DNA from 3 places in the Paenibacillus sp. FSL M7-0896 genome. Region 2 is predicted to be linked to each of the others. Evidence: riboswitches for the same ligand, from Rfam matches in the RefSeq annotation. Region 2 holds a riboswitch; each other region holds the start of a gene.
What was found. A riboswitch is a leader RNA that binds a small molecule or an ion and turns the genes downstream of it on or off. The one in region 2 is predicted to bind thiamine pyrophosphate.
Positions count from the first base shown of each region.

Region 1: another riboswitch for thiamine pyrophosphate. It lies ahead of MKY12_RS08480 (thiamine phosphate synthase); the one in region 2 lies ahead of MKY12_RS00515 (ABC transporter substrate-binding protein).
Region 3: another riboswitch for thiamine pyrophosphate. It lies ahead of thiC (phosphomethylpyrimidine synthase ThiC); the one in region 2 lies ahead of MKY12_RS00515 (ABC transporter substrate-binding protein).

Region 1 covers NZ_CP150250.1:2,014,271-2,022,176, forward strand. Annotated here, with positions in the region: gene MKY12_RS08460 (S-layer homology domain-containing protein) at 127-1,377, shown strand; gene MKY12_RS08465 (GNAT family protein) at 1,550-2,077, opposite strand; gene MKY12_RS08470 (SDR family oxidoreductase) at 2,382-3,254, shown strand; gene MKY12_RS08475 (hypothetical protein) at 3,436-3,972, shown strand; TPP riboswitch at 4,028-4,130, shown strand; gene MKY12_RS08480 (thiamine phosphate synthase) at 4,249-4,929, shown strand; gene thiS (sulfur carrier protein ThiS) at 4,926-5,129, shown strand; gene MKY12_RS08490 (thiazole synthase) at 5,160-5,924, shown strand; gene thiH (2-iminoacetate synthase ThiH) at 5,953-7,125, shown strand; gene yfbR (5'-deoxynucleotidase) at 7,489-7,906, opposite strand, start outside.
Region 2 covers NZ_CP150250.1:115,743-123,648, reverse strand. Annotated here, with positions in the region: gene MKY12_RS00535 (EAL domain-containing protein) at 1-254, opposite strand, end outside; gene MKY12_RS00530 (pyridoxamine 5'-phosphate oxidase family protein) at 463-882, opposite strand; gene MKY12_RS00525 (MFS transporter) at 1,042-2,226, shown strand; gene MKY12_RS00520 (hypothetical protein) at 2,275-3,726, shown strand; TPP riboswitch at 3,799-3,909, shown strand; gene MKY12_RS00515 (ABC transporter substrate-binding protein) at 4,059-5,132, shown strand; gene MKY12_RS00510 (MTH1187 family thiamine-binding protein) at 5,183-5,476, shown strand; gene MKY12_RS00505 (ABC transporter permease) at 5,473-6,234, shown strand; gene MKY12_RS00500 (ABC transporter ATP-binding protein) at 6,314-7,138, shown strand; gene MKY12_RS00495 (hypothetical protein) at 7,238-7,408, opposite strand; gene MKY12_RS00490 (response regulator transcription factor) at 7,449-7,906, opposite strand, start outside.
Region 3 covers NZ_CP150250.1:7,514,184-7,522,089, reverse strand. Annotated here, with positions in the region: gene MKY12_RS32820 (YvcK family protein) at 1-513, opposite strand, end outside; gene rapZ (RNase adapter RapZ) at 571-1,470, opposite strand; gene MKY12_RS32810 (ROK family glucokinase) at 1,516-2,466, opposite strand; gene MKY12_RS32805 (DUF438 domain-containing protein) at 2,668-3,930, opposite strand; gene MKY12_RS32800 (DUF1858 domain-containing protein) at 3,945-4,172, opposite strand; gene thiC (phosphomethylpyrimidine synthase ThiC) at 4,388-6,082, opposite strand; TPP riboswitch at 6,234-6,340, opposite strand; gene trxB (thioredoxin-disulfide reductase) at 6,390-7,343, opposite strand; gene MKY12_RS32785 (tetratricopeptide repeat protein) at 7,390-7,906, opposite strand, start outside.

The DNA.
Region 1 (7,906 bases), 1.9 Mb from region 2:
GGGCTGTTTCGCATGTCTGGATGCACATGGTTGGATATTGTTCCCAACGGCTATGTATTCCGGTACACTGTGATTAGGTGCTTGGTTCATTTGGCATCACATACATACTTAGGAGTGAGCGCAGTAATGATAGGAAGAAAATTAGTAACGGTCGGGCTGAGTCTGGGCTTGCTGCTGGGTTCAGCCGGGCATATGTCTGCGGCAGCCGATTATGAAGGACACTGGGCGCAGAAGCAGATGAGCCGCTGGCTGGAAAAGGGATGGCTGAAGGGATTCGCGGACGGGTCAGTCCGGCCGGATCAGGCGATCACTAGAGCGGAATTTATCGCGTTAATCAACCAGTTGGCCGGGCTGACGACTGAGAGCAAGGTGAAGGCTGATTTCAGCGATCTGCCTAAGACGAGCTGGGCATACGAAGAAATCTCGAAAGCGCTGGAAGTGGGCATCATCAAGGGTTACGGAGGCACGATTCGTCCGGGCGATCCCGTTATGCGCCAGGAGGCGGCGATTATGGTGAGCAGAATGATGTATTTTGAGACGGGAAGCACGGAGGTATTATCCATGTTCAGCGATAAGGATCAGATTGCAGGCTGGAGTGAAGCCGATGTCGCTGCACTGATCAATGACGGAGGAATGAAGGGGTACCCGGACGGGCGGTTTGCTCCAGAACAGGCGATGACCCGGGCCGAAGCAATTGCACTGCTGGATTATTACAATGTCACAAGCGGCGGCTTGCAGAGTGTAACTATCGGCCGTTCTGAGGGGCTCGGAAGCTTTAAACCAGGAGCTATCAAATACTATAATAATGTCACTGTATCCGGCTATGATGTGCTGCTGCAGAATCTGAAGATTTTTGGAGACCTGGTCCTGGAGGAAGGAATCGGCAACGGAGAGGTGAACTTGGACAGTGTTGAAGTACTAGGCAAGGTCATCATACAGGGAAGCGGAGATCCCTCAGTGCAGCTCAAGAACACAACCATGAACCAAGTGATTGTGCAGAAGAATAGTGGAACTGCCCGCCTGCTCACCGAAGGTACAACCTGGGTGAAGGCATTGTCGGTACAGTCCGGTGTAAATCTGGAAGAGGGGGAGGGTACCGGAGACGGGTTCACAGATATTGATCTGCCATCCGGCCTTGCAGCCGGGATCGTAGTGACGCTTAACGGCAATTTCGGAGATGTGAACATTGAAGCCAAAGGACCCTTCCTCCACCTGCAAAAAGGCTCCATACGCACGCTTAAGACCGCTGCCACTGCAACAGGGGTTAAGATAGAGCTGGATGAAGGGACAACGGTGACGCAGGCGATTCTAAATACTTCAACAAAGGTTAGGGGTGCGGGTAAGGTTCAGGATGCAATTGTGAAGGAAGATGAATAGAGTTCTGGAAATAAGGCCGTTATCCCAAGGAGTGAGGTCTTGTCATGAGGGGCGATGTACTGCTATGAAGAGATATCGACCCGATGTATGCGAAAACAAACATGTCTTTCAAGGCACAGCTCCAGCATGAAAATGAGCAACGTGCCTAAAAACAGAATACAGCATCCTTCCGCTATATCCCGGTAATCGCCCGGTACTCCCGGTCCAGTATCGCATAAAAGTATTGGTTCACCCACTGGTCATTCCAGTGTATTTCTTCCCGGAATACGCCTTCGCGGGTCAGGCCCAAGCGTTCCAGCACCTTGATGGATGCGGTATTGTATTCATTGCACATAGCCACGACTCTATGGGCCTTCCATTCTTCAAAAGCAAGCTTCAAGGCCAGCTGCGCCGCCTCGGTGCCGTAGCCTTGCCCCCGGTATTCAGGGAACAGGCTGTAGCCCAACTCCCAGCTCTCGCGCTCTTTTACATACCAATGTATACTCAGTTCCCCTACAGGGGTTGCTTCGGGAGTGGCTAGCCTGATCAGGAATTGTCTATGCCAGTCGCTCTGGATTCGTTCCGCCACAGTCTTCCGGACTGCCTCCTTGTCGGTTGGAATCATATCCTCGAAGGGCCAGAGTGAAGCGCTCATTTCCAGATCTGTGATGAAATCGATATCGTCCGGGGTGACCGGAGATAAGGTGATTCTTGCATTCATTGTGCGATACCCTCCTGCTAGTATGATTTCGATACGATCTTGCCGTGGTTCCTCACAAAGTATAGGACATTCCCCTTAGCGGATATAGATAATATTCTTTTTGGAAACGTTCGTTCCTTACCGTACTACCGTTCCGATATAGGCACCGTTGAATGAAGATTGGCTGTTTGGGCGGCTGCCAAGTGTGGTAAGTAACATAACGTACAGTCAAGCAGGCACACTGCCTGATGCATAAACACCAGACCTTAAGCCATGCTAACATGATTAATCAACAATACTGTGGACAGCGAAAGGAGAATGGATTATGCCAGACACTAACAAACAACCTGTCAAAACTCTGCCCCCGCAGGTACAGGATCAGCGCCCGGGAATTGAGAGTGAGATGAACCCGCTCCCGGAGTTTGAGACACCGGCGTACAAGGCAGCAGGCAAGCTGCTGGGCAAGGCTGCGCTCATTACCGGAGGCGACAGCGGGATCGGGCGTGCGGTTGCCGTTCATTTTGCCAAGGAGGGCGCGGATGTGGTGATCTCCTACTTGAACGAGCATGAGGATGCGGAAGAGACCAAGCGCCAGGTTGAGCAGGAGGGCAGAACGTGTATTCTGATCGCCGGAGATATCGGGGACGAATGCTTCTGTCAGAGCTTGATACGTCAAACCGTTGAAGGACTCGGCAAGCTTGACATCCTGATTAACAATGCGGCGGAGCAGCATCCGCAGGACCATATTGAGGACATTACAGCGGAGCAGCTGGAGCGTACGTTCCGGACGAATATTTTCTCCATGTTCTACCTGACGAAGGCAGCTATGCCTCATCTTAAAAAAGGCGCTACGATCATTAACACGACCTCCATCACGGCGTATCGCGGCAGCCCGCAGCTGCTGGACTATTCGTCCACCAAAGGAGCCATTCTCAGCTTCACTCGTTCGCTGTCAATGAATCTGGCCGATAAGGGCATCCGCGTGAACGCAGTAGCGCCCGGACCGATCTGGACCCCGCTGATTCCGTCAACCTTTGACGCGAAGAAGGTCAGTGAGTTCGGCGGCACCCAGCCGATGAAGCGCCCGGGGCAGCCTGAAGAGCTGGCACCGGCGTATGTATACCTGGCCTCGGACGATTCCTCCTATGTGAGCGGACAGGTGATGCATGTGAACGGCGGTGAGGTTGTCAACGGATAATGGGTGCAGAATAAGATCTGGATGCAGATTCTTTAATCGGCATCTTCAGAAATCGTGTGCAACATATAAATTCTATTTTTAAAAAGCCTAACCGCTTGCCGGTAGGCTTTTTTTCAGCGCTTGTAACTATTACAATATAATTCCGTCTATTTAGATAATTTGATATGAATAGGGGATTGGGATGCTTAGAAAAAAAGGATTCATTCTATCTGCAGCGGGGATTTTAGTTTTTCTGGTAGTGTTCATTTATTTGACTCCTTTTGCAGGAAGACTTGTGGCAAATACAAGATTGGAAGGAAATGCAAAAAGCATTGGGATTAGAATTACACAGGAATCGCCGCCGCTACCCCTTGTTACTTCCGGGAAAACCCAAATTCCGGTTACCCAAGGCAGCTATTGCTGGGGAAAATTAGGATGTGCGGATTATGCAGGAGGACAATCCATGGTACAGGGGGTTACTCCCACTGCTATAGCCCCTGAGGGGGGGATCAATGTTGCTTTTACTTATAAACCGGCACCCGGCGGGTTAACCGTTCAGCAATTTGTCGATGATAAAGAAGTGCAAATTCCATTGAAGAACGGCTCTTTTAATGCTCCAAAAGAACAAGGCGTTTATTACTACGGCATATCAGCATTCTGGACATCCGAGGATGGTAAATTTTCAGAAGGGAGTTCATCCGTGGCTTTTGTAATTGAAGTAAAATCTACGAAAGAATAGCTCTAACAGGAATTATATGCTAATATACAAAAAGCAAGGCCAAACAATAGCATAGAACGATCACTAGGGGAGCCGCAAGGCTGAGACGGGCGTATCTGCTCGGACCCTTTGAACCTGATCTGGGTTATACCAGCGTAGGGAAGTGGAGAACGAATATTGCAGCGGGGGTATACGGCTAATACCGGTATTCCTGTTTCTATTCCAGACTGCTTCCTTATGGGGGCGGTCTTTTTTGTGTTTGGAGGTAGGGATCAGCGTAGTGCTGAGGAGAGGAAGGTGGACGTGTTGCACGAAATTCATGTCATCTCAGACGGACGGCTCCACCCTGAGAAGCTTGCGGAGCTGGCTGCGGCGGTACATCCCATGGTGGATTATATCCATCTCCGGGAAAAAGCCATGTCCGCCCGCGAACTGCTGGCGGCGGCGCAGCAGATGCTTCAGGCCGGGGTTCCGCCTTCGAAGCTGGTCATAAATGACCGGATCGATGTTGCCTTGGCCGCTGGGGCAGGCGGTGTACAGTTGGCCTGGCATAGCCTTCCGCCAGCCGCAGCACGCGGGCTTGCACCGGGCCTGCGGATCGGCAGATCGGTACACTCGCAGGAAGAGGCTGCGGAGGCTGGAAGGCAAGGAGCAGACTTCTGCCTCTACGGGCATGTTTTCCCGACAGCTTGCAAGTCGGGGCAGCAGGCACGGGGACTTGCGCAACTGGCCGAGGCTGTCCGCTGGAGCCGCATCCCGCTGATTGCGCTTGGAGGGATTACCCCGGGTAATGCCGGAGCGGTGCTGGCCCAAGGGGCGGCTGGCATTGCTGTCATGTCGGGGATCTGCGGAGCCCCGGACCCGGTGGCAGCGGCCATGGCGTACAGGGAAGCGGTCCACAGGGACAGGGCAGCGGAGCTGGCTGAAGCGCTGGATATGGCTCAAACACAGGGCACAGCAGGAGGTGAACAGGCATGAATGTGACCGTTAACGGAAAGAGGCAAAGAATCGAAGAGAGCTGCCGGACACTGGAGGATCTGCTCTCCCGGCCCGAGTGGGCCGGTAAGCTGGTGATTGTCGAACTGAATGGTGAGCTTGCTGGCAGAGAGGTTTACGGAGAGACACTGCTCAGTGAGGGGGACCGGGTGGAGCTGGTTCATTTTGTAGGCGGAGGCTGAACACGAAGACTTATCCCAGGAGGCGTTAACATGCAAGATCCATTGATGATTGGCGGAGTGACTCTAACCAGCAGACTGTTCATTGGTACCGGAAAATACAGCCGCAACACCCTCATTCCCGAGGTGATTACGCGATCAGGCTCACAGGTCATTACCGTTGCTCTGCGCCGGGTGGACCCGGAGAGCAGTGACAATATTGTCAGCCATATTCCTTCCCATATGACCTTACTGCCTAATACCTCCGGTGCGCGCACCGCAGAGGAAGCAGTACGGATTGCCCGGCTGGCGAGATCGGCGGGGCTGGGGAACTGGGTGAAGATTGAGGTCATCAACGACCAGAAATATTTGCTGCCGGATAATACCGAGACCATCCGGGCGACCGAGATCCTTGCAGCAGAGGGCTTCGTGGTGCTTCCGTATATGAGTCCTGACCTGTCCGCCGCCCTGCGGTTGAAAGCAGCGGGGGCTGCGGCCGTGATGCCGCTGGGAGCGCCGATCGGGTCCAACCGCGGACTGCAGACCAAGGAACTGATCCGGATTCTGATCTCCGAGACGAATCTGCCGGTGATCGTGGATGCCGGAATCGGCAGACCGTCCGAGGCGGCTGAGGCGATGGAGATGGGGGCCGCAGCGGTGCTGCTTAATACAGCGATTGCCACCGCCTCGGATCCGCTGCTGATGGCAGAAGCCTTCCGTGACGCGGTAGCCGCAGGGCGCAAGGCTTATCTCGCCGGACTGGGGCCTGTGGAAGAGACGGCGGCAGCCTCTTCACCGTTGACCGGGTTCTTGGCCTGACAGATGGAATAGGAAGGAGAGAACGGTTATGAGCTTTTATGAGACGATGACCCGGCTGGAGCAGCTTCCTTACGGGACGCTATGGAGCCGGTATACGGCAGAGGATGTGAAGCGTGCGCTTCGTGCAGAGCGGGTGGATGAAGAGGGGCTGATGGCACTGTTGTCACCGGCAGCGGAGCCTTATCTGGAGGAGATGGCGCAGAAGGCGCACCGCTTAACGCGTACGCATTTCGGCCATGTGATGCAACTGTTTACACCGATGTACCTGGCTGATTATTGCGTGAATCACTGCACGTATTGCAGCTTCAGTTCTATTTATGATTTTCCGCGCAAAAAACTGACGCTGGAGCAGGTCGCCCGGGAAGCGGAGACCATCGCAGCCACAGGCCTGCGCCACATTCTGATTCTGACCGGAGAATCCCGCAGGGACAGTCCGGCCGGTTATGTGAGGGACTGCGTGAATGTGCTGCGCCGCTATTTTGCCTCCGTCAGCATTGAAGTGAATCCGCTCTCGACAGCAGAATATGCTGAGCTCAGAGAAGCTGGCGTGGACGGTCTGACGCTCTATCAGGAGGTCTACCATCAGGAAACTTATCGTGCGCTGCATGTAAAAGGACCCAAACGCGTCTACCGCAACCGTCTGGACGCTCCCGAACGGGGCTGTCAAGCCGGGTTCCGTTCGGTGAATATCGGAGCCCTGCTTGGCATGTACGAATGGCGCCAGGAGGCGCTGGCCACTGCGCTGCATGCGAGATATTTGCAGGACAAGTACCCGGAATGCGAAATCGGGCTGTCGACTCCCCGGTTCCGGCCTTACTTAGGCGAATTCAATCCCGCAAGCGATGTAACCGACCGTGCGCTGGTGCAGATTATTCTGGCCTACCGCCTATTTCTGCCGCGCTCCGGCATCTCGCTGTCTACACGCGAGCCTGCGGCCTTGCGCGATCATCTGGTCCAGCTCGGCATCACGAAGATGTCCGCAGGGGTATCCACCGAAGTGGGCGGACATTCCCTGGAAGGGGGAACGCCGCAGTTTGAAATCTCGGACAACCGCAGCGTGAACGAGATGGCCGAGATGCTGCGTTCGCAAGGACTCCAGCCGGTATTCAAGGACTGGGATATCCTGTCCGAGCCGCTTGGGTTTGAGATAGGCAGGCTGAATCTGGTTGAGCCTGATGTGACCAAACCGGATGTAATTTAAACTGATCAGGATAAACGAATGAACTTAACTTGACTAGACTAAGCGAATCAACTTAAACTGACCAGACTAACCGTGCCTAACTTAACTTGACCAGACTAATCGTGCCTAACTTAACTTAACTTGACTAGACTAACCGTGTCTAACTTAACTTGACCATATGCAAATAACCCGCTTCATGGCGGGTTATTTGCATTGTATAAGGGTTATAAGTTGCATGTGGGCCAAACGTGTGCGAAAAACCGAACACAATTGGTGCGGATGGAGAAAATGCGGGCCGTTTAAGAGCGGCATTCGCATAGCATTGTTAACACGTAAGTATATCAGCCAACGCTAGGAGCCAACACATGCGAATGTGTACTCTATCTACTCTATAGATTCAGGCTCTCCGGCAGACTGTCCCTGACTCGCACTGGAAGACAGCTCGTCCAGCGACATTTCGAAGCCCGGAGCCATGTGTTTAAGGAAATACTCCATCTCAGGCATCTCCAGCACATGCAGCTTCGCGGCAGTCTGCTCCCTGGCAGCGGCGAATTCGCGGTTGCCTGCGGCGACCTCCCAGACGCATTTCAGGTAAGCGTCCAGCACATCCGCTGCCTTGACGTAGCGGAGCAGTCCGGCATCCTCGGAGCCGGGAGGGCTGGTGTGCGGCTGCAGGAGCGGCGCATAGACTGCGCTCAGCTCCGGCGGGATCATGGCCGCCAGCCGGTCGGCGGCCACCTGCTCCATCTCGCGGAAGCTGGACAGCAGACGCGAGTTGTCATGCTTCACCGGCGTAGCGATG
Region 2 (7,906 bases):
GGGGCCGCAGGGGCACCTTTGCTCTTAACGCATACGGATAAGGAGTCGGCTATGTCCTCAGCCGCCACCAGCCATTCTATAAGCTTCAACAGCTCTTCCTTACGATGATATGGAATGGTACAGGTCTTGCTTGTCTCAAATACTTCATAACCGGCATTCCGGATGGCAGCAGCCAGCGGATCAGAGCAGGGGCGGAGCTTCAGCTCCCCTTGATCCTCTATCGGGTCGATGTCAGCACAATCAACACAGTTCATGGCAATCCCCTCCGCCTCATGATGTCGATAACCTGAGGTCATTATAGCATGATTCCTTAGGCACAATCCGAAAAGCAGCAGCAGAAAGGGCCCCCTATGAACCATGGAGGTTCCTAAGAGGCCCGGATTGCCGGACTATATAGTACTTAGGCTTAGGCGGAACTTATCCGTTACCGGCCACTGCCATCCTTTTACCGGAGACAACCGCTTAAGACTGCCATACCCCGTGCTCACCGTTCTTACCCATATATTCAATCCGCGAAGGGGACAGCTCAAGAATGACATAATCGGGATCATCCGGTCCCTTGAACCATTTCTCCAGGGACTCATTCCATACCTTAGAGCGCAAGCTATCATCCTTCGTCACAGCAACTGTAGCTTCAATCTCCAGTACATCCTTGCCGCCGCCCTGTTCATAGCCAAGCAAGAGACTAGCATTCGGATTATCCTGAAGCTCTTCTACCTTATGAGTCTTGCGGTTAGTTGCCAGATAGATGGACAGTCCGTCATGAAATATCGCCATGTAACGCACCTTAGGCTTGTTACCGGCCTCAATCGTGCCGAAGGAACCGAACCTGTTGTCGTCCAGCACCTGTATGATTGTTTTCTCCAGCTCTTTGTTATCCATTGACGTCACAGCTCCCTTCAAATTCATGTGAATATAAGTTTATATATTCACGTCCACGGTTTGGATTTATGATTAACCTGTGCCTAATATAGTGTACCCTTCCCGTTCATTCTGAATCCCGCCATCTGTTCATAAATTGATTCATAAGGAGTCTTATTCTTGAAAAAACTAATCTGGATCGGCTGTCTCTCCTATTTCGTAATCGGCCTCGCCCATGTCGTCCTGGGCTCCATTCTTCCGGTGCTGCTCCAGCATTATGACCGCAGCTACAGTGCAGGGGGCGAGCTGATCTTCAGCCAGTTCGCGGGCTTCCTGGCCGGCGTACTGGTCTCGCCGCTGCTGAACCGGCGGTTCGGCAAGCGCGGCGGTATTCTGATTGCCACAGGGTTGCTGCTCTGTGCCGAGATTGCCTACGCCTTCCTCCCGCCCTGGGGCTGGATGTACGTAATTGCCGTAGCCGCAGGGTTCGGCTTCGGGATGATCGAAGCCGTCATCGGCACGATTATTATTGCCGCAGTCACCGAAGGAACGGCGGTTGCCATGAGCCGGCTGGAGGTGCTGTTCGGTGTCGGGGCGCTGCTCATGCCGCTGGCGGCCAGTCCGCTGATTGCCGCCGGGCAGTGGAGGCTGGCCTTCCTGATCGTTGCCGCCTTCTCCCTCCTCTCGCTGCTCTTCTGGGCGAAGAGCAGATTCGGCCCGCTGGACAGCGCGCTGAATGAGCGGCCTGCCCGCCCTGACCGCGCTGCGGCAGCGGAAGCGGGAACCACCAGACGGTTGTCCTTGCCCTACAAGGGCAAGCAATGGGTCGTGCTGGGCTTGTTCATTCTGTTCTTCTTTCTCTATGTAGGCACTGAGATGAGCCTGGTGAATTTCATGCCGGCGATCTTCATTGCGAAGCTGGGCATGAGCGAGGCCGCGGCTGCACTCACGGTGACCTTCTTCTGGCTGGCCATGTCGGCGGGCAGACTGTTCGCCGGTGTCATCGCCGAGAAGATTTCCTACCGCATCTATGTGCTCGTCAGCTGCTTTGCCGCTTTGCTGCTGCTCGTTATTTTCCCGTTCGCCGGTCACCGGCTTGCCGCCTTTGCCATCATCCTGCTGCTTGGCCTGTTCATGTCCGGCATCTTCTCCATCGCGCTGGTCTTCTCCAGCAAGCTGCTGCCCGGCGCGGAAGAATCCACGCCGAGCATTATGATCGCCTCCGGCGGAGTCGGCGGCGCGGTGCTGCCGCTGCTGACCGGCTGGTCCATGGATCATCTGCAGATCGCCCAGACCTCGGGACTTTTGGCCGCTTTTGCCGCGCTGTTATTCGTGCTGAGCGTGACCGCCTGGAGAATCGGGTAATTGTATACAACAAGGTCCATATTCTGTGAATAAGGATGGAACCCACACATGGCTGAACTGCATTCCGAGCCCACTCTGCATACCGCCTTGCTGCAATTCATTTTCCCCTTCTCCATCAAGGCCGAGGTCGATGAAGAGCTGATTGAGAGTTTACAGCAGGATGGATTTACGCGTTTTTTTCTTGAGAACAAGGAACTGGAGCATGCCTATTACGGAGAGAACCACTGTGTATCCCATGAGAAAATGGAGCGCAGCTATCTTCCTTTTGCCGCCCATGTCTTGTTTCCGCATGAGAAGGACAGGGATTCCTTCCGCCGCTTTTCCCGGGTGAGTGATCTGCTGTGCGGGCTGCAAATGCCCTTTCAGACGGTTCCCTTCCGCGTGCTGTCGACCGATGTGTTCCTCTGCCCGTTCGAGCTGGGCTTCCTGACGGTAAGAGTGGCTATTGAGGAGGAGAATCTCCCCTTCAGCATGGTACTCGAATTCGCCGACCGGTTCCGCAACCTGGAGGATGTAAGCGTTCAGGATGAGCATACCTTCATCCATTGTCATAAGAAGTCTTTTGCCCGGGTGGAGGACTTCGTGTTCAGGCATCTGGCAGCCGGGCTGGAGCCGTATCTCGATCCTGCGGAGACGAATGGCAATTATTTCGAGACCCTGCCCTTCTTCGTCGATGAACGAATGCTGGTGCAGGCCTTCTACGGCGTTAATCTCCCTGAGGACGAGGAAGAGATCAGTGTCGAAATGCTCTACCGTGCCTCTCAGGTGGATGGTCTGACCATCGACGGCAGCCCCTACATGAGTGCAAGTGATCCGGATTATATCAAGCAGTACACCCGGGAGCATTGCTATAGCCGCTGGGGGCCGGACACCTACTATATGACCAATGAGCAGACCTTCTGCTGCGTGAGCCGGGCGAAGCCGGAGATTGCCGCAGGCCTGATCAGCCAGATGTACGGAGAGTATTATTACGGAATGCTGCTGAGTATTTTTCATAAAATCGTGCTGCTGAAGCTCGCCAACCTCCACTCCCGGCTGCGTATCAACCACGACAACGATGAGATCGAGAATCTGATCTTCCTGATCAACAAATTCTCGGCCAAATTCTACTTCCTGGAGCTGATTTCGCAGTCGCAGGGGCGGGAGATTTTTTTTCAGCTGCGTAAGGTGTATGGCAATGATGCGCTGTTCGATGAGGTGAAAATGACCCTGAATGACCTGTTCCAGTATCAGGACAAATTCCAGGCCAAACGGCGGGATACGCTCCTGATGGTGCTCACCGTATTTACGGTCATCAGCGGGATCTACGGGATGAATCAGGTCATCGAGGATCTGAAGGGCCAGATTGACTGGAGCAAAATGCTGGAGTACTCCGCGTTCGAGTATCTGGCTCTGTTCCTGACCTTCTCGGGGATCACCGTCAGTGTCGGCTTAACGCTGAGAGAGATCTGGAACGGCATCCGCAGCCGCCGCAAGAAGCGGCATTATACGAGGGATTAAGGCACAGAGGGTGGACAATGTCGAAGCTGCCGTCTATAATACACCGTAAGAACATAGCAATACCCGTGAACTTTATAGAACCAGGGGTGCTGGAATTGGCCGGCTGAGATTGTATCCCACAAGATACTGACCCTTATACCTGATCTGGATAATGCCAGCGTAGGAATCATCATTCGGCACAGTGCCTTAAGCGGTACTGAAGCTGAATTCCCCTCACGCAAGTAACTGGCGTCCCGATCTTCGGGACGCTTTTTTGATTCTAAGGATGTACAGGAATAGGGTTTCTGTAAGCTCTGAAGACCAGGGGTTGCTGGAAGGAGAGAGAAAGAGAAATGGGAGTCAAAAAAACAGTAATGCTGCTGCTCAGTTCCATGCTGGTTCTCACAGTCGCGGGATGTGGCGGCGGGAACAACAGCGGCAATGCGGGGGCCAGCGCACCTGCTGCCGGGAACAGTACGGCTGCACCTGATGCAACCGCAGTCGCACCCACAGATGCACCTAAGGCGCTGACTCCGGTCAAGATTGCCCTGGACTGGACGCCGAACACGAATCATACCGGCCTGTATGCAGCTAAGGAGCTGGGCTATTACGCGGAGGAAGGTCTTGACGTACAGATTGTACAGCCAGGCGCTGCCGGGTCTGATACTATGGTCACTTCCGGCGAAGCCCAGTTCGGCATCAGCGCCCAGGAGGCGCTGACCCTAGCCCGCCTGCAGGATGTGCCGCTGGTGTCGATTGCTGCAATCATTCAGCATAATACCTCGGGCTTTGCGGCTCCGAAGGACCGCAATATTAAGACGCCGAAGGATTTTGAAGGCAAAACGTACGGAGGCTGGGGCTCCCCTGCGGAGCAGGCTGCCATGAAAGCCATCATGGACCCCGAAGGCGGGGATGTCTCCAAGGTGAAGCTGGTGAATATCGGCGAAGCGGACTTTTTCACAGCCGTGAAGCGGGATATTGACTTCGCCTGGATCTTCTATGCCTGGACCGGGGTGGAAGCCGAGCTGCGCGGGGAGCCGCTGGATATGCTCTATCTTAAGGATTATGCGCCGCAGCTGGATTACTACACACCGGTGCTGACCACCAGCGAGAAGGAGATCGCCGAGCATCCTGAAGTGGTGAAGGCCTTCCTGAAGGCTACGTCCAAGGGTTATCAGTACGCTATCGATAACCCGGAAGAAGCCGCGACGGTACTGTCGGATGCTGTACCTGATCTGGACCCCAAGCTGGTGCTGGCCAGTCAGAAATGGCTTAGCCCGAAATACAAGGACGACGCCCCGCGCTGGGGTGAGCAGAAGCTTGAGATCTGGAAGAATTACGCCGACTGGATGTACGGCCTGAAGCTGCTGGATAAGCCGCTGGATGCGGAGAGTACGTTTACGAATGAATTTTTGCCGGAATCATAATGAACCCGCATGGCGGGAATCTTATACTTAACTTGAAAGGATGATTGATCATGGCTAATACACTGCTCAGCATTCAGGTAATCCCCAAGACACCGAACAACGAGGATTCCATCCCTTACGTGGACAAGGCTATAGAGGTGATTCAAAAGTCAGGCGTGAAGCATCAGGTGAATCCGCTGGAGACTACGATGGAAGGCGAGCTATCCGAGCTGCTGGATATTGTGCGTGATATGCATGAGGCGCTGGTCGCTTCCGGCAGTCCTAGTGTCATCTCACAGATCAAGATCGCCCATAATCCGGGCGGCATCAGCATGGAGAAGCTGACGGAGAAATACCGGCCGTGAGAAGCACCTGGAAGCTAGTGTGGCCGCCCTTTGTGGCGGTCCTCTTTTTTGTCGGGATATGGCAGCTATCGGTCATGCTGTTCGATATCCCGGCTTACCAGCTGCCCAGCCCCGCGGATATCGCGCGTGAGACGAAGAATAACGCCTCCGGGATCTGGGAGCACACCGCCGCCACGCTGCGGCTGACCCTGATCGGCTTCCCGGTCGGCACAGGCATCGGCCTGCTCACCGCCTTGCTGCTGCATCTGCTGCCCTGGGTCAAGCGAGCGCTCTATCCGCTGCTGATTCTCAGCCAGAATGTGCCCTCCATTGCGCTTGCCCCGCTGCTGATTATCTGGTTCGGCTTCGGCCTGCTGCCCAAAATCATCCTGATCACCCTCGTCTGCTTCTTCCCTGTGGCTGTTGCGACCATGGGCGGGCTGACGCAAAGCGACCGGGTAATGCTGAATTATATGAAGATGGCAGGTGCAGGCAAGTGGCAGATCTTCACCAAGCTGGAGCTTCCCGGCTCGCTGCCCTCCCTGTTCTCCGGGCTCAAAATCTCCGCCACTTATGCGGTGATGGGCGCAGTGGTCGCCGAGTGGATCGGCGCCGACAAAGGGATCGGCTACTATATGCTGCTGCAGAAGTCCTCTTACCGTGCGGACCGGATGTTCGTGGCCATCGCCATTATCGTGCTGCTGAGTCTCGTATTATTCGCGCTCATTGCCCTCCTGGAGAGATGGCTGGTGCGCTGGAAGCCGCGCAAGGAAGCTTAATGCCACGGGAGGATATCCCAACACGGAAGTACTTATAATTAACTGAAGGAGGTTACGCGAAGTGTCTGAGCTTACGAGGATTGAACTGGAGAAGGCGGACGGAGACGGACGCCTGGGAACACGGAGTGTGCCGCCTGCGCTCGAAGTCAGCGGCATCAGCAAGTCGTTCAAGCACCGCCGCCGGGAGACACAGGTGCTGAATCAGGTCTCCCTGACCGTGGAGCCGCAGGAATTCGTCTCCATTGTCGGCCCGTCCGGCTGCGGCAAAAGCACGCTGTTCCATATCATCGGCGGCCTTACGCTGCCGGATACCGGAACCGTCCGCATGAATGGCATCCCGGTGACCGGGCAGCGCGGCAAGATCAGCTATATGCCGCAGCAGCCCGCGCTGTTCCCGTGGCGCAGCACACTGGACAACGTCCTGCTTGGCGGCGAGCTGCAAGGCGCCCCGCAGCGGGAGGCCCGCGAGGCTGCGCGCCACTGGCTGGCGAAGATCGGCCTCGGCGGCTTCGAGCGGGCCTACCCGCACATGCTGTCCGGCGGCATGCAGCAGCGGGCCGCCTTCCTGCGGGCCATGCTCGCGCCGCAGGAGCTGATGCTGCTCGACGAGCCGTTCAGCGCGCTCGATGCGCTGACCCGCGAGCAGATGCAGCGCTGGCTGCTGGAGCTGTGGGAGGAGAACCGCCGTTCCGTGCTGTTCATCACCCATAACATTGAAGAGGCGCTGCTGCTCTCCACCCGCATCTATGTTTTCTCGGGGCGTCCCGGCTCCGTCCTCCACACCGTGGAGGTCCCCTTCCCGCGTCCGCGCCGCGAAGAGATCGCCGATTCGCCGGAGTTCCTCCGGATGCGGCGCCAGCTCTCAGAGTGGATGCGCGAAGAGCAGGCGAAGAGCCAGAGCTAAGTAACCACTCCGGCGGTATAACCTCCCCGTGTAGGGAGGTTATTTGCTATGTGCCCGCCAGCCTAATGTGATCGTTTTTTCGATTATATTTGGACCACGCTACCCCTCCAGTCCCATTGTGGTCGGTTTTTCGATTATATTCGGACCACGTGCTGCCCCCAGTCCCATTATGGTCGGTTTTTCGATTACATTTGGCCTACGCGCTGCCCCCAGTCCCATTGTGGTCGGTTTTTCGATTACATTTGGACCACGTGCTGCCTCCAGTCCCATTGTGGTCGGTTTTTCGATTACATTTGGACCACGTGCTGCCCTACATCCAGCCCTTGTCCTCCGCCAGCCGTACCGCTTCAATCCGTGTTTTTACCTCCAGCTTGCTGAGGATCTCCGAGATGTAGTTGCGGACCGTGCCATAGGAGAGGTGGAGCGCCGCGGCGATCTCTCCGGCGCTGCGGCCTGCGGCAGCCAGCTTCAGAATCTCCCGCTCCCGGTCCGAGAGCGGGTTCTCTTCGCGCAGGCTGCCGAAGACCAGCTCGGGCGAGACCTCGCGGCCCCCGCCCATCACGCGGCGGATGGCATCCGCCAGCTTATCCACCGGCTCATCCTTCAGCAGATACCCCTGAATCCCGGCCTTCACCCCGCGCTCGAAATAACCGGGACGGGCGAAGGTGGTCAGGATAATGATTTTGGTGCGGCAGCCCCGCGACTTCAGCAGCTCGGCCACCTCCAGACCGCTCATCAGCGGCATCTCAATATCCATCAGACACACAT
Region 3 (7,906 bases), 330 kb from region 2:
ATCTGCGTTGCGGATAGCCTCCAGCGCCTCCGGCAGCGGCTCCACATCCACCGGCTCCAGAAATACGCGCTTGATTACGCCTCCCGCCTCCGGGATTTTGGATTCACCGGTAATCAGCGTTCCATCCGCCATCTCGGCGTGCAGGATTACCGCCTCTCCGGCCGCAGGCAGCACCCGGCCGCGAACGGCGAACAGCCGGCTAAGCTCCCGGACTGCTGTAACGAAGTCCCCGGAGATGTCAGTCAGTGCAGCCAGAATCAGATTTCCCAGGCTATGCCCGGCTAAGCCTTCTCCGCTGCTAAAGCGGTACTTCATAATCTGTGCCATCAGAGGCTCAACGTCAGCCATAGCCGTAAGTACGTTGCGGATATCCCCGGGCGGCGGCATCTGCAGCTCACTGCGCAGAATCCCGGAGCTTCCCCCGTCATCTGCGACAGTTACGATCGCCGTGATATCCAGCGGCTTCTCCTTCAGCCCCCGGAGCATCACCGAGAGTCCGGTCCCGCCACCCATCACGACGATCTTTGGACGCTGTCCTTGTTCTTCAGCCACTATTCATCCCTTCTCTCATCAATGCCGGTCGCGTTCGGAGTCCCGATGGCTGACTGCCACCGCTTCCGTCTCGCTAACCCCCAGCATTTTGCCCAGGTATTCGGCGATGGCTACCGAACGGTGTTTGCCGCCCGTACAGCCGATGCCGATAATAATCTGGGATTTGCCTTCCTTGCGGTATTGCGGAATAAGGAATTGAAGCATATCCAGCAGCTTGGTCAGGAATTCTTGCGTTTCAGGCCATTTCATTACGTAGTCGTACACCTCGTTGTCTTGGCCTGTCTTGGGCCGCAGCTGATCCACATAGTGCGGATTAGGCAGGAAGCGGACGTCGAACACCAGGTCAGCATCAATCGGAATCCCATACTTGAATCCAAACGAAGTAATGTTAACCGAGAGGGTGCTTTTCCCGAGGTGGGAGAAGCGTGACACTATTTTTTCTTTGAGCTGAACCGGCTTCATGCTGCTGGTATCCAGACACAGGGTAGCTGAATTCTTCAGCTCCTCCAGCATCTGGCGCTCCATGCGGATGCCGTCCAGCGGCATGCCCTTCGGAGCAAGCGGATGATGCCTGCGGCTCTCCTTGTAACGCTGTACAAGCACTGAATCTGTGGCGTCCAGGAAAAGGATCTCACACCCGATCGTTGACTCGTCCTTGATGTAGGCCAGAGACTCCGACAGGGCGGTGAAGAATTCCCGCCCCCGAAGGTCGATGACCAGCGCCACCTTGGCGATTTTACCCTTGGACTGCTCAATCAGCTCAGCGAATTTCGGGATTAGTACAGGCGGAAGATTATCCACGCAGAAGAACCCCAGATCCTCCAGGCTCTGCACGGCAATCGTCTTGCCCGCACCCGACATGCCTGTAATGATAATCAGGGTGGCATGGGCGGGCAGGGTTTGCTCGAGGTCGGTCATTACAGCATCCCTCCCTATGATTAGTATATGAATAATTCCGGTCTTTTAAGAACGCAGCAGCAGGCCTGCCGCACCAATAATACCGGCGTCATTGCCAAGCGCTGCAGGTACAATCGTAACACCGGTCTGCAGAGGGGCAGGCGCCAGCTTGGCGAATACCCGGCGGACTTCATCGAACAGAATATCGCCTGCCTTGGAGACTCCGCCGCCGACGATGAATACTTCAGGGTTCAGGACCGCTGCAACGGAGGCCATTGATTTGCCCAGGTAGAAGGCCGCCCGGTTCACAATCCGCAGCGCAGCTTCATCGCCTGCCTTGGCGGCATCGAATACTTCCTTCGCAGCGATTTTTTCAACGGTGGACAAGGAGGTCCGGTCCCCGCGTGCTACAGCATCGTTCGCCATACGGATAATGCCTGTCGCTGAGGAAACGGTTTCCAAACAGCCCATGTTCCCGCAGCCGCACTGGATCGCTTCCAGATCGGGCACCACGGAGATATGTCCAAGCTCGCCGGCCAGACCGGCAAATCCCTGATACACCTTACCATTAATGATAATACCGCCGCCCACACCCGTACCGAGCGTATAGCAGACACAATTCTCTATGCCGCGCCCTGCACCGCTCCAGGCTTCGCCCAGTGCAGCCACGTTGGCATCATTGTCTATTTTGACTGGCTTGTTCAGGCGACCCTCCAGAATGGAGCGGATCGGCACATCTCTAAATCCTATGTTGGGCGCAAGGATGATGATACCTTCACGAATATTCGTAAATCCGGCCAGTCCCGCACCGACACCAGCCAGCTGGTCCCAGGAGTACGGAGAGTCCTCCACAATCTGGCGTACATACTTCTCGATATTATCGATGACAGCATCGACGCCATCCGCAGTCCCTGTCGGACCTTCGTAAGTGTGCAGCAGGCTTCCCTCGGCATTACAGATTCCAACCTTAATCGTGGTACCACCTAAATCCACGCCAACGTAGATATGTTCAGACATGTTACAAGCCACCTTTTTCTATGCTAAAATAGTTAATCCTACGTACCCACTATAATAGAACCCTCCCCTGCGGTCAAGGAAAGGCGATACACCCGGGGCAATGGACTTCAGTTCTTATTTGTTAACAAAAAGACTTTCTCACCAGGCAGGCAAGAAAGTCCGTTCATTCTCTTCTATTGTAGGGTGCCAGATACCTTAATGCTATTCGGACAAAATCCGCTTCTGGCCCTCAAGGGCACGGATCGGTGCAATATTCTGGGTGAATTCCAGCGTCCCCATATAACGGCCTTCTGCATCCCGCACGGCGAAATAACGGATATAGATGAATTTATCCTTGATATTAATCCAGAAATCCTCGGCATCCTTCACTCCGGCTTTGAAATCAGCCAGCAGCTTCTCAACAACATGCACACTTTGCGGCGGATGGCAGTTCTGTACGGTGCGGCCGATAACGGCCTTCGTCCGGGCGAAGATCCGTTCCTTGCCATGCGAGAAGTAGCGGACGACATCGTTCTCGTCGATAAAGGTCAGATCCACCGGCAGATGATTCATCAGCGTCTCGAGCTGGTGTAGCGACAGCAGCCCGGTCTCGAACCGGATGAAGCCCTGCGGGGACAGGCCTTCCCCTTCTTCCGCCGGAACATCAGCACCCTCAGGCTCCGCTGCACGTTCCGGTATCCATTCCTGGTCGGGCGCAGTCAGGCAGAAGCCGATTTCATCGCTTTCGCGGGCGATTTTGACCCACTCATCCTCAGTCAGCTTATCCAGCGCCATCGGGAGCAGAATATTCTCTTCCTTGAAGATCATCTCATTGACTTCCTTAATGATCTCCTCCAGTGCGGCTGTAATCTGCCCGCTGTCCCCGTTATAGGCGCTAAGCGCCTTCTTGGCTTCCTTGATCATATTGCGGATTCCGTCATCCACTCCCCACATTACCTTCGTAGGACCGTATATGCCGTACTTCTCCAGGTAAGGGAAGAGCAGATTCTCCTTGCGGCTGTAGTGCTTGTCGAGATCCAGCAGCAGACTCAGGTCCTCCAGCAGCTTATAGATAATCTCATCGCTGGCGTTCTTCTTGAACTTATCCGCATGCAGCTCCAGCCGGAAGTTGACCAGACGTTCGATCTCCCGGTTCTCCAGCTTGAACGTATGCACGGGATGACCGGGCTGCTCCTCAGGCTTAGAAGAACGGTGGATCTGTTCAATCGAGCCCTTGAAGATTGCCGTATGCACGGAGCAGAGGCGTTGTACTTCCTCTACCGGAATGCCTTCCTCGGTCATCAGAGAGTGCTCCATGGCGGAGATTTCCTCCACCGTAACATCGCCTACCGCTTCTTCAAAACGCGCCTTAACCTCCTCCACGCTTTTGCCCGCATGCAGCTCCTTGATGATCTCTCTCAGCATAGCCTGGCGGCGTGTCTGTTCCGGAATATCGACCTCGCGGTTATTAATCAGTTCGCTCATCGTAGTCTCTCCTTCTATTCTATAATCTCGAAACCATGCTGCTGAAAGGCCAGCCGAACGGTTTCCAGCTCTATTTTCTTTAATTTCATTCCTTTGGACAGGGTCATGAATCGTCCTGCAGTCTGCAGCATTCCAGGCTTCGCAATATCACGAAAACCCAGTTCCACCATGATCTCAACAATTTCCGGGTGCCTGGTTACCAGCTCAAAGACCGATTCATCCAGCTTCAACGCTTTGCTCATCCTTTTGCACACCTCACTAATGAGAATTCTTCTCAACACCAGCTTAGCATAGGGTACAGGGGTGAATTGTGATTGTAATCACTAACTACAAAAAGACTATCCCCGCCAGCCATTCAGCTTGGGGGGATAGCCTCAGAATAATACGTTTCCGCTCTAATCACGGCCTCTCGGCCATGAACAACGTACCTACATATAGATTAGGTCATGCAGCTAAGTTACAGTGATTGGCTCCATCTATGGGAATGCCGGATATCATGCGAAATCCGCATGCTGCAGAATTTAGGGCCGCACATCGAGCAGAAATGCGCCTGCTTTGCCCCCTCCGCAGGCAGGGTCTCATCATGATACGCCTGCGCCCTTTCCGGGTCCAGGGAGAGATGAAACTGGTCGCGCCAGCGGAACTCGAACCGCGCCTTGGACAGCGCGTTGTCCCGGTCCTGCGCACCCGGATGTCCCTTGGCGAGGTCTGCGGCATGTGCAGCAATTTTGTAGGTAATGACTCCTTCTCGCACATCATTCTTGTCAGGCAGGCCTAAATGCTCCTTAGGTGTAACGTAACACAGCATTGCCGTTCCAAGCCCCCCGATTATCGCTGCCCCGATGGCCGAAGTGATGTGATCATAGCCGGGTGCAATATCCGTAGTTAGCGGACCGAGGGTGTAAAAAGGGGCTTCGTGGCAAATCTCAAGCTGCTTGTCCATATTCTCCTTGATCTTGTGCATTGGCACATGGCCCGGACCTTCTACCATAACCTGAACATCGTGCTTCCAGGCAAGCGCCGTCAGCTCTCCCAGCGTCTCCAGCTCGGCGAACTGAGCTTCGTCATTGGCATCGGCGATAGAGCCGGGGCGCAGGCCATCCCCCAGCGAGAAGGCCACATCATACGTCTTCATGATCTCACATATATCTTCGAAGTGTGTGTACAGGAAGTTCTCCTGCTGATGGGCCAGGCACCAGGCAGCCATAATCGATCCGCCCCGGGATACGATGCCGGTCATTCTCCGGGCAGTGAGCGGAATATAGCGCCGCAGCACCCCGGCATGAATGGTGAAGTAATCCACCCCCTGCTCCGCCTGCTCAATCAGCGTGTCGCGATAGAGCTCCCAGGTTAAGTCCTCGGCTATACCGTTCACCTTCTCCAGCGCCTGGTATATGGGCACTGTCCCGACCGGCACAGGAGAATTGCGGATAATCCACTCCCGGGTGGTATGGATCTTAGAGCCGGTGGAGAGATCCATGATGGTATCAGCCCCCCAACGGGTCGCCCACCGCATCTTCTCCACCTCCTCTTCAATAGAAGAAGTGACCGCCGAATTTCCGATGTTGGCATTGATCTTCACCAGGAAGTTACGGCCGATAATCATCGGCTCACTCTCCGGGTGATTGATATTGGCCGGAATAATAGCACGGCCCGCAGCCACCTCATCCCTTACGAACTCCGGCCGGATATTCTCCCGGATCGCAATATACTCCATTTCCGGTGTGATGATCCCTTGCCTTGCATAATGCAGCTGGGTCACATTGCCGCCTGCATAGGCCCGCCTCGGATTCCTGCGCAGTCCTGGATAAGCTTCTGCGGCAGCCCCCTCTCTGCGAATTTCGTTATCCTCCGGCCGGACGGCTCTTCCGGTGTACTCCTCCGAATCGCCACGCTCCGCGATCCAGCTTGAACGGTGCGGCGGCAGCCCCCTCCGAATATCCGTCTCCTCCGCGGCATCCGTGTACATACCGCTTGTGTCATAGACACGCAGCGGAGCATTTTCCTCTTCCCCGGCAACGCCTTCGGTTCTGCTGAGGCTGATCTCCCGCATTGGCACCCGGATATCCGGGCGTGAGCCCTCCACATACACTTTACGGCTTGCGGGGAATCCCGAAAGATCCACCTCTTCGTTTTTACCCATTCCTGTCATTTCAATCTCCTCCTCTTCGCTCTGTACACTCATCAGATAAGAGGTCACGCAGCAGATTGAGCTGAAGAATCTATAGATTCCTGCAAGTCAAAAAGCCGCTCCACCTGGAGCGGCTTTATTAAAGGAACAGCCAAATAAGACTGTATTCAAAAAAGGTCCGACTCCACTTTCCTACGCTGGTATGATCCAGATCAGGTTCAAGGGTCCGGAAATTCAATTTTCCCGTCTCAGCCTATTCAGGCTCCCCTAGTGGGTATCTTATCTAATTAAATACATTTTACCTGTATGGGTAATTCTTGTAAACCCGTTATTTGTCCAGCGATTCGCTCCAGTCGTGCACCATCGTGCCTTCCAGGAACTTCTCGGCATCCATAGCGGCCATACAACCGGTTCCCGCTGCCGATATCGCTTGACGGTAACGGGTATCCTGTACATCGCCGCAGGCGAATACACCCGGGATGTTGGTCTCGGTGGTACCCGGGTTGACCACAATATAGCCATTCTCATCCGTATTGATCTGCCCGCCCAAGAAGGCTGTGTTCGGTGTGTGTCCAATCGCTACGAACACGCCGTCTGCCTCCACCAATTCTGTCAGACCTGTCTCATTGTTAAGCACCGTAAGGCCCTTCACTCCGGTCTCTCCTACCGTTACTTCAACCGGTGTGCGGTTCAAGGCCCAGGTTACCTTGCTGTTGTCACGCGCCCGGTCCTGCATGATCTTCGAGGCCCGCAGCTCGGGACGGCGGTGAACCAGCGTTACGCTGGATGCAAAGCGGGTCAGGAAGCTGGCTTCCTCCATGGCGGAGTCTCCGCCGCCGACGACGACAATCTTTTTATTACGGAAAAAGAAGCCGTCACAGGTCGCACAGGTGCTGACCCCGCGTCCCACATTCTCCTGCTCGCCCGGAATGCCCAGATATCTTGCAGAGGCGCCGGTTGAAATAATAACCGACTCCGCTTCCAGTACACCCATTCCGTCCACTGTTACCTTGAACGGACGCTGTGAGAAGTCCACCGACTCCACCCAGCCATTCTTGAATTCAGCGCCGAAGCGTTCCGCCTGCTTGCGCATATTGTCCATCAGGTCCGGACCCAGAATCCCTTCAGGGAAGCCTGGAAAGTTCTCCACTTCTGTCGTCGTTGTCAGTTGTCCCCCCGGCTGCAAGCCTTCAATGATCAGCGGGCTCAGGTTCGCACGCGCCAGATAAATCGCGGCAGTCAGCCCGGCCGGGCCTGTTCCGATTACAATCGTTTTGTACATTACATTGGCCTCCTTACAAGTAGGTGTTCTTACAACAGCAATTGCTTCAAATACGGGTAGTGGACGGCGATAAGCCGCCGGTTCCGGGCAGCATCCCCTTGGGTCCGGGAGCAGCCGCAGGCTCCTGCTCTTCGCCGGGCGAGCCGCCGGCTTCATTCAGGTTCTCCCCGATCAGCCGCTGAAGGCTGAACAATGCCGCCTCCTGCAGGCGGTCCTCCTGCAGCGGCTCCTGCTCCAGAACTCCGCGCAGTACCTCGGACATCTCCTCGTCCTCAATCCAGCGGAGAGCCTCGGTCACCTGAAGCTTCGTAGCAGAATCGCCGTAGCGCAGCGCCCAGAAGAACGAGGCGCGCAGCAGCGGATTATTCCGCACTTCTTCAGTGAATCTGCCTGTATTGCCCTTCCACTGCTTCAGCTGCTCCTGGAAGGGCAGCTGATAGTTATAGCTGACAGCAGGCATAGGCTGTCCTTCTGCCCGGGCCTGCTGGAGCTGGGACAGGAAGAACGCCGGGACAGCTGAAGCAGGGTCCAGCTTGGCTGCCTGTCTCCAGCAGCGCAGCGCC